DNA from 3 places in the Pseudomonas sp. GW458-11-26-14-LB4 genome. Region 1 is predicted to be linked to each of the others. Evidence: predicted binding sites of a transcription regulator. Region 1 holds the regulator's gene; each other region holds the start of a gene.
The links. The regulator FliA, encoded in region 1, starts transcription of late flagellar genes. The targets are predictions, from matches to a motif close to CTAAAGTTTNNNNNNNNNNNGCCGNTAA.

Region 1 (3,911 bases):
GACTTCGGTGACCAATTGGGTCACGCGCTTGATCACCTGACCGGTGAGGTCCTGGTAATCCTGGGCGAGCAGAATGTCGTTCAGATTGCTCGACACCGCGCGGTTGTCCGCGCTGCTGCGTGCCAGAAAACCGTCGACCCGGCGCGCCAGTTCACGGAACTCTTCAGCCCCGACCTCACGGCGCATGAAGCGGCTCCAATCGGCGCTCAAGGCCTGGGCTTCGTCAGCCAGGCCATTGACCACAGGGGTCGCGCTTTCCACCAGATCCATGGTGCGGTTGGCGGCAGCTTCGGTCAGTTTGACCACGTAGCCCAGGCGCTCGGTAGCGTCGGTGATTTGCGACACTTCCTCAGCCTGTGGCATGTGCGGATCGATCTGGAAATTGACGATCGCACTGTGCAGTTCACGCGTGAGCTTGCCCACTTCCTGGTACAGGCCACGGTCACGGGTCTGATTGAGCTCATGGATCAGTTGCACAGCGTCGCCGAACTTGCCTTTTTCAAGGCTCTCGACCAGTTCGACCGCGTGTTTTTTCAGGGTCGACTCAAAATCGCCCTGTGAAGATTCGTTATGCTCCATAGCTCCCCCGCGCGTTCATCAGCCGATGCGTTCGAAAATCTTCTCGATTTTTTCTTTCAACGCCTGGGCCGTGAAAGGTTTGACCACGTAGCCGTTAACGCCGGCCTGGGCCGCTTCGATGATCTGCTCGCGCTTGGCTTCAGCGGTCACCATCAGCACTGGCAGGTGCTTGAGCTTTTCATCGGCACGCACGTGGCGCAGCAGGTCGATACCGGTCATGCCGGGCATGTTCCAGTCGGTCACCAGAAAGTCGATGCTGCCGCTGTTGAGTACCGGAATGGCAGTGGTGCCATCGTCGGCTTCAACGGTGTTGGTGAACCCCAGATCACGCAACAGGTTCTTGATGATCCGCCGCATCGTTGAGAAGTCATCAACGATGAGGATTTTCATGTCTTTGTTCAATTCGACCTCCAAGCAGTCTTAAACGCGCCCAGCACCTGGACGCGCCATTTCAATCAATCCGGCAAAACACTCGATGACTGTCTGGAGCACAACAGATCAAGACCGGTGCCGTTCACCACCGCACCAGCCTCGTTCGCAGTGTCCCCACACTGCCTTCAGCGCGCTCGCCACTCCCCCAAACGCCCCCGCAAGCGGGCCGCGCACTGGCTGTGTAACTGGCTGACCCGCGATTCACTGACGCCAAGGACTTCACCGATCTCCTTGAGGTTCAGCTCTTCGTCGTAGTACAGCGCCAACACCAGTCGCTCACGCTCCGGCAAATTGGCAATCGCGTCCGCCAGCGCGGCCTGGAAACGTTCGTCTTCCAGATCGCGCGACGGCTCCAGATGAGCACTGGCGCCATCCTCGTGCAGCCCTTCGTGTTCGCCGTCCTGCAACAGGTCGTCGAAACTGAACAGCCGGCTGCCCAGGGTGTCGTTCAAAATCCCGTAGTAATCGTCGAGACTCAATTGGAGTTCGGCCGCAACTTCGTGATCTTTAGCGTCACGGCCGGTTTTAGCTTCAATCGAGCGAATTGCGTCGCTGACCATACGGGTATTGCGGTGAACCGAGCGTGGCGCCCAGTCCCCCTTACGGACTTCATCGAGCATCGCACCGCGGATCCGGATGCCCGCGTACGTTTCAAAACTGGCGCCCTTGCTGGCGTCGTATTTGGTCGAGACTTCGAGCAGGCCGATCATCCCGGCCTGGATCAGGTCTTCGACCTGCACACTGGCCGGCAATCGCGCCAGCAAGTGGTAGGCGATGCGTTTGACCAGTGGCGCGTAACGCTCGATCAGCTCGTACTGCGCGTCACGCGCCGACTTCTTGTAGAAATTCATACCGCTGGCGGTCATAGCACAGGTCCTGCCGTTTGCTGCACGAGGCGCTCGACGAAAAATTCGAGGTGGCCGCGCGGGTTGGCGGGCAGCGGCCAGGTGTCGACCTTCTGTGCGATCGCCTTGAACGCCAGTGCGCACTTGGAACGCGGGAAGGCTTCATAGACCGCACGCTGCTTCTGCACCGCCTTGCGCACGCTTTCGTCGTAGGGCACCGCGCCGACGTATTGTAGGGCGACGTCGAGGAAGCGATCCGTGACCTTGGTCAACTTGGCGAACAGATTGCGACCTTCCTGCGGGCTCTGGGCCATGTTGGCCAGGACGCGGAAGCGATTCATGCCGTAATCGCGGTTCAGCAGTTTGATCAGCGCGTAGGCGTCGGTGATCGAGGTCGGCTCGTCGCAGACCACCAGCAACACTTCCTGGGCCGCGCGCACGAAACTGACTACCGAGTCACCAATACCCGCAGCGGTGTCGATCACCAGTACGTCGAGGTTGTCGCCGATGTCGCTGAACGCCTGAATCAGGCCGGCATGCTGGGCCGGGCTCAGGTGAACCATGCTCTGGGTGCCGGAAGCGGCCGGCACGATGCGGATCCCGCCGGGGCCTTGCAACAGCACGTCGCGCAGCTCGCAGCGGCCTTCGATCACGTCGGCCAGGGTGCGTTTGGGTGTGAGGCCCAGCAGAACGTCGACGTTCGCCAGCCCCAGGTCGGCGTCCAGCAGCATGACCCGACGGCCAAGCTCTGCCAGCGCCAGGGACAAGTTCACTGACACATTAGTCTTGCCGACGCCACCTTTGCCGCCGGTCACCGCGATCACCTGTACGGGATGCATGCTGCCCATGTTATTTCTTTACCTTGTCTTGCATAGACGGAGGCCACATTACTGGCTGCGCGTTCACAACCGGAACAATGCATGGCAGACCATCGATGTAGGTACAAAAACGGTTCATTACCTCAGCCAACCTGCTTGGTCGGACTGTGGTAGATATCAGCGAACATGTCAGCCATGGCTTCTTCGCTGGGTTCTTCCTGCATTTGCACACTGACGGCGCGGCTGACCAGTTGATGACGGCGCGGCAGATGCAGATCATCCGGAATACGCGGCCCATCGGTCAGGTAGGCGACCGGCAGTTCGTGACTGATCGCCAGGCTCAGCACTTCGCCAAGGCTGGCCGTCTCATCCAGTTTAGTCAGGATGCAGCCGGCCAGCCCGCAACGCTTGTAACTGTGATAAGCGGCGGTTAGAACCTGTTTCTGGCTGGTGGTTGCCAGGACCAGATAATTTTTTGAGCGAATGCCACGACCGGCCAGACTTTCCAGCTGCATGCGCAGGGCCGGATCGCTGGCTTGCAGGCCGGCGGTATCGATCAGCACCACGCGTTTGCGCAGCAGTGGATCCAGCGCCTGCACCAGGGACTGGCCCGGATCGACGTGAGTCACCGAAACGTTAAGGATGCGACCCAGAGTCTTGAGCTGCTCCTGCGCGCCGATACGGAAACTGTCCATGCTCACCAGCGCGATGTTCTGCGCGCCGTACTTGAGCACGTAGCGGGCGGCCAGTTTGGCCAGCGTGGTGGTCTTGCCCATGCCGGCAGGACCGACCATCGCAATCACCCCACCCTCTTCCAGCGGCTCGACTTCCGGTACGGCAATCATTCGTGCCAGGTGCGCCAGCAGCATGCGCCAGGCCTGACGAGGTTCGTCGATCTCGGTGATCATCGACAGCAGATCACGGGACAACGGGCCGGACAAACCGATGCGTTGCAGACGACGGTACAGATTGGCCTGGGCCGGACGGCTGCCTTGCAGCTGGTTCCAGGCCAGGGTGCCGAGTTGCACTTCCATCAGTTCGCGCAGGCTGTTGAGTTCGAAACGCATCGAATCCAGTGCACGCGGGTCAACGCCAGCGGAAACCGCTGCAGGCGCCGGCGCCGGACGAGCCGGAGCTTCGTAGGTCGGTTCGGTCAGCGGCTCGGCAGCGGTCAGCGGCAGGCCGGCCGTCAACGGCAGCCCGGCGAACAACTGGCGATTGGTGTTGCCGTCGGCTT
Region 2 (3,911 bases), on a different contig from region 1:
TGTAGGTTTCCGTAGGCAGTCGCGAAGGCTGAGTTGAAGTGCTTACTGACTAAGCCGGATTTGCCGCGAAAACCCGCCAAAATAATTTCAGGCCACAGACTCCAGCGTCACCCACCAACGAGTGCGGTAGCGCAATTGCACCGGCAGGGTCTGCGGCAGGATCGCCAGCAGCTTGTCGGTGTCCTCAAGACGGAACACGCCGGACAGGCGCAAATCCGCAATGTCCGACGCACAGTTCAGAAAGCCCTGACGATACCGGCTGACTTCGCTGAGGAAGTCGCCCAGCCGCATGTTGCGGGTCACGATCAGCCCGTCGACCCAGGCACCGGCGTCCATGTCCAACGGCGGCGCCGGGCGAATTTGATGGTGGTCGATCAAGTAGCTCTGACCGGCGATTGCTTCCGTCGAGTTGCCGGCGGAGTGAATCGCGACCCGGCCACTGGTGACGCTCAGGCGCGTGCATCCATCTTCCTGGCGCAGAATGAATCGCGCCTTGAACGGCTCGTAACTGCCATGACGACTCTGCACCCGCAGCGGTCGGTCAAATGGCGCACCTTCATCGGCACCGCCACAGGTGATGATGATTTCGCCACGGGTCAGTTTGATCAGCCGTTGCTGGGCGGTGTAATCGAGATCCACGCTGCTGGCGGTGTTGAGCTCGATCCGCGTGCCGTCCGGCAGCTGGAAGCCACGGCGCTCGCCGGTGGCGGTGGCGTAGTCGGCGCTCCACTGTTGCCAGGCGGAAGTGTCTTTGGCCAACCATCCCGCCGAGCCCATCAGCAGCGCGCCGGACAACAGCTTCAGTGCCTGACGTCGACCCAACCCCTGCGCACTGTTTTCCAGCGTATTGAACGCCACCTGCGCACCGGGCACGGCGCGCAGATTGTGGGTCAGTTCAGCTTGCAGAGACTGCACCCGTTGCCAGGCCAGTTCGTGATCATGGTGTTCGGCGCGCCATTGTTCGCACTGGCGATTCAGGCGCGGATTGCCATGGTTGTTGCGCAGACGCAGGAGCCAGTGAATGGCCTGTCGGACGACCTGTTGCGGTGGCTCGGCGCGTCGGCCGAGCGAGAGGTTATCCACCGGCATCAGTTTTCGTACCGCAACACGTAGCAGTGAAACAGCGCGTCGGCGACGTAGCGTTCTACCGAGCGCAGGGACAGGCCCATCTGCTCGGCGATCTGCTTGTGGGTCAAACCTTCGCACTGAGCCAGCAGAAACGCCTGACGCACTTTCGGCTTCAAGCCTTCAAGCATGCGGGCGATGCCTTCGAGCAGTTCGATCACCAAGGCACGGGATTCGGCACTCGGGGTTTCGGCTTCAGGCAAATGGGCGATGGTTTCCAGATAGGCGCGTTCAATTTCTTCACGGCGCCAATGATCAATCACCAGCCCTCGGGCAACTGTGCGCAAAAACGCGCGAGGTGCCTTGAGTTCCAGACGCTCGGTGCGCTGCAACAGTCGAACGAAGGTGTCCTGGGCCAGATCCGCCGCATCGGCAGCATTGCCCAGCCGAGCGCGCAACCAGCCGTTGAGCCAGCCGTGATGACTACTGTAAAGCGCCTGTACTGCAAACTCAGGAGAGGACATGAACGCGACAGCCCGAACGTCACAAATGATAATTAGTCGCATTGTCATCAAGGGTTACAGAATTTGCAACCGGCGCTGCAAAACAGTCATCAAAAATTGACAGGCGAACGCTCTGGCACGCCGTTCGGCGGGAATCTGGCAGAAATGCCGCCCATTTCCTACATAGGCCTAAGTTTTCTCCGAAGCGTGCCGACAGACTGGTGAGACATGCGTGCACCAAAGTAGAGCAGTCCTCAGAACGCTGCCTGCGCTGTACATGGAATGTTGCATCCGGAACGCATCCCCACTTTTCGCATAAGAAGTCCCATGAAATGAATCTCAAGTTCAGCCATAAAATCCTGCTGGCCGCCTCGGGCGTTGTGGTCCTGGCGTTCGCGCTGTTCACTTTGTACAACGACTATCTGCAGCGAAACACCATTCGCCAGAACCTCCAGTCCTCGGTCCAACAGGCCGGCGACCTGACCGCGAGCAGTGTGCAGAACTGGATGAGCGGGCGAATTCTGGTACTGGAAAACCTCGCACAGAACGTCGCCCATCAAGGCAAGAACGCCGACTTCCCGGGCCTGGTCGATCAACCGGCCTTCACCTCGAACTTCCAGTTCACCTACGTCGGCCAGGCCAACGGTGTGTTCACCCAGCGCCCTGACGCGAAGATGCCGGACGGCTACGATCCGCGTCAGCGCCCCTGGTACAAGCAGGCCGTGGCCGCTGACCAGACCATGCTGACCCCGCCATACATGGCCGCCGTTGGCGGTCTGGTGGTGACCATCGCCATGCCGGTGAAAAAGAACGGCGAGCTGCTCGGCGTCGTGGGCGGTGACCTGAGCCTGGAAACCCTGGTGAAGATCATCAACTCGGTGGACTTCGGTGGCCTGGGCCACGCGTTCCTGGTCAGCGGGGACGGTCAGGTGATCGTCAGCCCGGACAAAGACCAGGTGATGAAGAACCTCAAGGACATCTACCCGAACGCCGATGTGCGCATCCAGAAGGGCAACCAGAACGTGGTGCTCAACGGTCAGGAGCGCATCCTGTCGTTCACCCCGGTCGCAGGTCTGCCGAATGCCGAGTGGTACATCGGTCTGTCGATCGATCGCGACAAGGCCTACGCCGCACTCAGCCAGTTCCGTACCTCGGCACTGATCGCAATGTTCGTTGCTGTCGGCGCGATTGCGGTGTTCCTGAGCCTGTTGATCACCGTGCTGATGCGTCCGCTGATCACCATGGGCCGTGCAATGCAGGACATCGCTCAGGGTGAAGGCGACCTGACTCGCCGTCTGGTAGTGGAAAGCAAGGACGAGTTCGGTGAGCTGGGCAGTTCGTTCAACCAGTTCGTGGAGCGGATTCACGCGTCCATTTCCGAAGTGTCTTCCGCGACTCGCCACGTACACGACCTGTCGCAACGGGTGATGGCATCGTCCAACGCCTCGATCATCGGCTCCGACGAGCAAAGCGCACGCACCAACAGCGTGGCCGCCGCGATCAATCAACTGGGTGCCGCCACCCAGGAAATCGCCCGCAACGCCGCCGATGCCTCGCAACACGCCAGCGGCGCGAGCGAGCAGGCCGATGACGGTCGTCAGGTGGTCGAGCAGACGATTCAGGCGATGACCGAGCTGTCGCAGAAGATCAGCCTGTCGTGCACCCAGATCGAAACCCTGAACGCGAGCACCGACAACATCGGCCACATTCTCGACGTGATCAAAGGCATCTCCCAGCAGACCAACCTGCTGGCGCTCAACGCGGCCATTGAAGCGGCCCGTGCCGGTGAAGCCGGACGCGGTTTTGCGGTGGTGGCGGACGAGGTGCGTAACCTCGCTCACCGCACCCAGGAATCGGCGGAAGAGATCCACAAGATGATCACTTCGCTGCAGGTCGGCTCCCGCGAAGCGGTGACCACCATGAACGCCAGTCAGGCGTCCAGCGAGGAAACCGTTGAAGTGGCGAACCAGGCCGGTCTGCGTCTGGTCAGCGTGACCCAGCGCATCGGCGAAATCGACGGCATGAACCAGTCGGTGGCCGCCGCTACCGAAGAGCAGACCGCCGTGGTGGAAACCCTCAACGTCGACGTCAACCAGATCAACCTGCTGAACCAGCAGAGCGTGGCCAACCTCAATGAAACGTTGAAGGATTGCGATGCGTTGTCGCAGCAGGCCAACCGTTTGAAACAACTGGTCGACAGCTTCAAGATCTGATCGCTAGCGGTCAAAAAACAGCCCGCTGCGGAGTGATCCACAGCGGGCTTTTTCATGCCTTACACAAACAGCTTCTGCACATTGCCCATCGCATCATCGGCGAACCCCTGCACGAAATCCTTGAACCCCG
Region 3 (3,911 bases), on a different contig from region 1:
GATCTGGGTGTTCATGTCGTTGATCACCGATACCGCCTGAGTAATGGTCTCCAGCGCCTCGGCTGCCTTGGCCGCGTGCTGCACGCTTTCGTCGGTACGATTCTGGCTGTCTTCCATGACCCGCACCACATCGCGGGTGCCCTGTTGCAGTTGCTGGATCATGCTCTGGATTTCTTCGGTGGCCTTCTGGGTTTTCTGCGCCAGGTTGCGCACTTCATCGGCCACCACCGCAAAACCGCGTCCTTGTTCACCGGCGCGGGCCGCTTCGATCGCCGCGTTGAGGGCCAGCAGGTTGGTCTGCTCGGCGATTCCGCGAATGGCGATCAGGATCGCGTTGATGTTTTCGCTGTCCTTGGCCAGGGTCTGCACCACGTCCACGGCCTTGCCGATTTCTACGGCCAGCACGCCGATCGAATTCGAGGTGTCGCGCACGATCTGCATGCCCTGACTGGCGGCCTGATCGGCGTGGCTGGCGGCTTGTGCCGCTTGGGTCGCGTTGCGCGCCACGTCCTGCGCGGTGGCGGTCATTTCCTGCACGGCGGTGGCGACCTGATCGATCTCGGCCATCTGTTTCTGTATGCCGATATTGGTCCGGATCGCGATGTCGGCCGTGTGCTCCGAGGAATCGCTGACGCTCTGTACCGACGACACTACCTGCGTGATCATCCCCTGCAATTTGGCGAGGAAGGTATTGAAGCCTTTGGCGATTGAACCGAGTTCGTCATTGCGATCACTGGTCAAACGACGGGTCAGATCACCTTCGCCCTGGGCGATGTCATCGAGCATGGTCACCATTTGCTTCAGCGGACGGGCGATGCCGTGGCCCACCAGCCAGATCACCAGCAAGCCGAGACCGGCAATGATCAGACCGACCATGGCCATACCGAAGGTGTCGGATTTGCGCTGGGCGTCGAGGTCACCTTGCAGCTTTTGCAGGTCGGCCATCACCGCGTCGAGCGGCAGTTGCAGCATCAGCGTCCAGCGCGCGTCGGTCTGGCCGATGCCGAACGGCAGGTACAACTCGATCCGGCCTTGCTCTTTATTGACGGTGTACGTCACTTCGCCGCGCTTGAGATTGGCCATGTTGGCAATCTGCTGGGCGTCGAGGATGTCGCTGACCTTCTCGCCGAATTTGCTCGGGTCCTTGGTGTAGGCGACGATCCGGCCGTTGCCGCCGATCAGGGCCATCTGTCCGGCGCCGCTGTACAGTTTCTGGTTGGCGCCCAGGAGCATTTCCTGGATGAAGTTCACCGACAGGTCGGCGCCGACGATGCCCTGGAACGCGCTGTTGAGCATGATCGGTTCAATAAAGGAGGCGAGCATGACGATCTTGTCGCCAACCTTGTACGGGGCCGGATCGATCACGCAGGATTTTTTGGTTTCCTTCGAGCACAGGTAGTACTCGCTGGCGCGCACGCCGGTGGACAGGACTTTCTGGTCGTCGACGTCCACCAGTTTGTCCAGACCGAGGGTGCCATCGTCGTTGCGGAACCACCACGGCAGGAAACGCCCGTTGGCGGCGTCGATACCGACCACGCTGGTGCCGACGTAGGCCGAATCGTTGTGGTCCAGTGCGTTCTTTTCCCAACCGATGTAGGTGCCGAGAATCTTCGGGTTTTTCTCGACGTTTTCCTTGATCAGGCTGATCAGTTGCTCACGGCTGACGGTCAGTCGCGGCTGGCCATCGGCGCCCGGCGTGCCGAGCAGGGCGTTGACCCGTACCAGTCCGCCGGCAATCAACAGTGGCGCTTCCAGTTCACGCTGGATCTGGCTGACCTGGGTCTGCGCCAGCGACGTCAGGCGCTGTTCGATGACTTGCTCGAACTGGGCCTGGGTCCGTTGCTGGACCATTTCCTGGGTGCGGGCACCGGAGAACAGCGCGTACAGCACCAGCGCGGCGACTACGCTGAGTACGATGGCGCCGGCCAGGGCGGCTACGGAAAACTGGATCGACTTGAACTTCATGGGAGCTCCGCACGCGAGAGGACGTCTGCGCTGCTGTATCGGCAGCCACTATTGCGCCATGAGGTAAAGAGGGAGTAATTGCAGCGCAATGTCGCAAATGGATCAGTGCGCGACGCAGTTGCAGCGGGCCTGGTGGCGGATGTGAATTTTTTCCTACAGGTCTGGCGGGAGTTTTCTGAAAGTAGATGCAACACGTCCGTTGTATCTGGCGTCGATACAATTACCCGCCTAGGATACGCGGCAGGTTTTCAGGGAGCTTTTGAATGAACAAGACATTGGTTGTAAGTGCACTGAGCGCAGCGCTGTTGCTGGCCGGTTGTCAGTCGGTCAACACCACCAGCGGCGGTGCCGTGGGCGTGGAGCGCAAGCAGTACATGTTCAGCATGCTGTCCTCGCAAGAGGTCGACCAGATGTATGCCCAGTCCTACCAGAAGACCGTGGGCGAGGCGTCCAGCAAAGGCGTGCTGGACAAGACCAGCAACGATGCCAAACGCATTCAGGCCATCGCCAACCGGCTGATCGCCCAAGCACCGAATTTCCGTCCGGATTCGGCGCAGTGGAAATGGGAAGTGAACCTGATCAAGAGTGACGAGCTCAACGCCAACTGCGGTCCTGGCGGCAAGATCATTTTCTACACCGGGCTGATCGACAGTCTGAAGCTCACCGACGATGAAATCGCCGCGGTCATGGGCCATGAAATCGCCCACGCCCTGCGCGAGCATGGTCGTGAAGCCATGTCCAAGGCCTATGGCATCGAAATGGCCAAGCAGGGTGCCGGTGCGTTGCTCGGCCTGGGTCAGGACAGCCTGGCGCTGGCCGACACTGTGGCCAACTACGGCATGACGCTGCCCAACAGCCGCGCCAACGAAAACGAGGCCGACCTGATCGGTCTGGAACTGGCAGCTCGTGCCGGCTACAACCCGAACGCCGCCATCACGTTGTGGAACAAGATGAGCAAGGCATCCGAAGGGGCCCCTCCGGAGTTCATGAGCACTCACCCGGCGTCGTCCAGCCGGATCGCTTCGCTGGAAGCGGCGATTCCGAAGGTCATGCCGCTTTACGAGAAAGCGCCCAAGTCCTGAAACCATGATCGCTCCCGCACTCGGTGCGGGAGCGATCTGCCGGATCAAACCCAGCCGCTGCTCTGCATCGCCTTGTACACCGCGACGATCGCGAGGATCAGGAACGCCGAGGCGGCCAGTCGACGGATCAGGGTCAGCGGCAGTTTCTCCGCCGCAAAATTACCCGCCAGTACCACCGGCACGTTGGCGATCAGCATCCCCGCCGTCGTACCGATAATCACCAGCCACAGCTCCGGGTATTGCGCGGCCAGCATGACGGTGGCGATCTGAGTCTTGTCGCCGATTTCCGCGAGGAAGAACGCAATCAGCGTGGTCAGGAATGGCCCGAACTTGCGAGCGGTGCTGGCTTCATCGTCATCCATCTTGTCCGGAACCAGCGTCCACAGAGCGGTGGCGGCAAAGCTCGCGGCAAGAATCCAGTGCAGTACCGAATCGGAGAAGAAGCTGCCGAACCAGGCGCCGACCGCACCGGCTGCCGCGTGGTTAGCCAGGGTCGCAGCGACGATACCGGCAATGATCGGCCAGGGTTTGCGGAAGCGAGCGGCGAGAATCAGCGCGAGCAGTTGCGTCTTGTCGCCGATTTCGGCCAAGGCAACGATTGCGGTGGGAACGAGTAACGAGTCCAGCATCAGGATTTCCTAAGGGGCGGGTCGACACGGCTATGACACGTACAGCCTTCCCGCCCCGGGTAAGGTGTGCGTGTCATAGGTCTTGTCAAACCCTGCGATCCGTCTGCTGCGGACGCTTGGGTCGCATACGCCATGATCTGAGGATCAAGTATGTTGACGTATGCCGGACGAGCTTGGCGCTCGTGGGAGACTACTCCCCTAGGACGGAGCGGATTCTGCCTAGGCAGAATCCATT

Region 2: the regulator FliA is predicted to act here: its motif matches at 1,758-1,785, upstream of AC07XZ_RS27675 (methyl-accepting chemotaxis protein).
Region 3: the regulator FliA is predicted to act here: its motif matches at 2,001-2,028, upstream of AC07XZ_RS21860 (methyl-accepting chemotaxis protein).

Annotation. Positions count from the first base shown of each region.
Region 1 covers NZ_JBWKYU010000002.1:293,965-297,875, reverse strand. Annotated here, with positions in the region: gene AC07XZ_RS04150 (protein phosphatase CheZ) at 1-579, opposite strand, end outside; gene AC07XZ_RS04145 (chemotaxis response regulator CheY) at 598-969, opposite strand; gene fliA (RNA polymerase sigma factor FliA) at 1,137-1,877, opposite strand; gene fleN (flagellar synthesis regulator FleN) at 1,874-2,704, opposite strand; gene flhF (flagellar biosynthesis GTPase FlhF) at 2,818-3,911, opposite strand, start outside.
Region 2 covers NZ_JBWKYU010000030.1:3,904-7,814, forward strand. Annotated here, with positions in the region: gene AC07XZ_RS27665 (FecR domain-containing protein) at 88-1,089, opposite strand; gene AC07XZ_RS27670 (sigma-70 family RNA polymerase sigma factor) at 1,089-1,589, opposite strand; gene AC07XZ_RS27675 (methyl-accepting chemotaxis protein) at 1,901-3,781, shown strand; gene AC07XZ_RS27680 (SRPBCC family protein) at 3,841-3,911, opposite strand, start outside.
Region 3 covers NZ_JBWKYU010000018.1:69,143-73,053, forward strand. Annotated here, with positions in the region: gene AC07XZ_RS21860 (methyl-accepting chemotaxis protein) at 1-1,965, opposite strand, end outside; gene AC07XZ_RS21865 (M48 family metallopeptidase) at 2,229-3,047, shown strand; gene AC07XZ_RS21870 (TMEM165/GDT1 family protein) at 3,092-3,676, opposite strand; yybP-ykoY riboswitch at 3,764-3,888, opposite strand.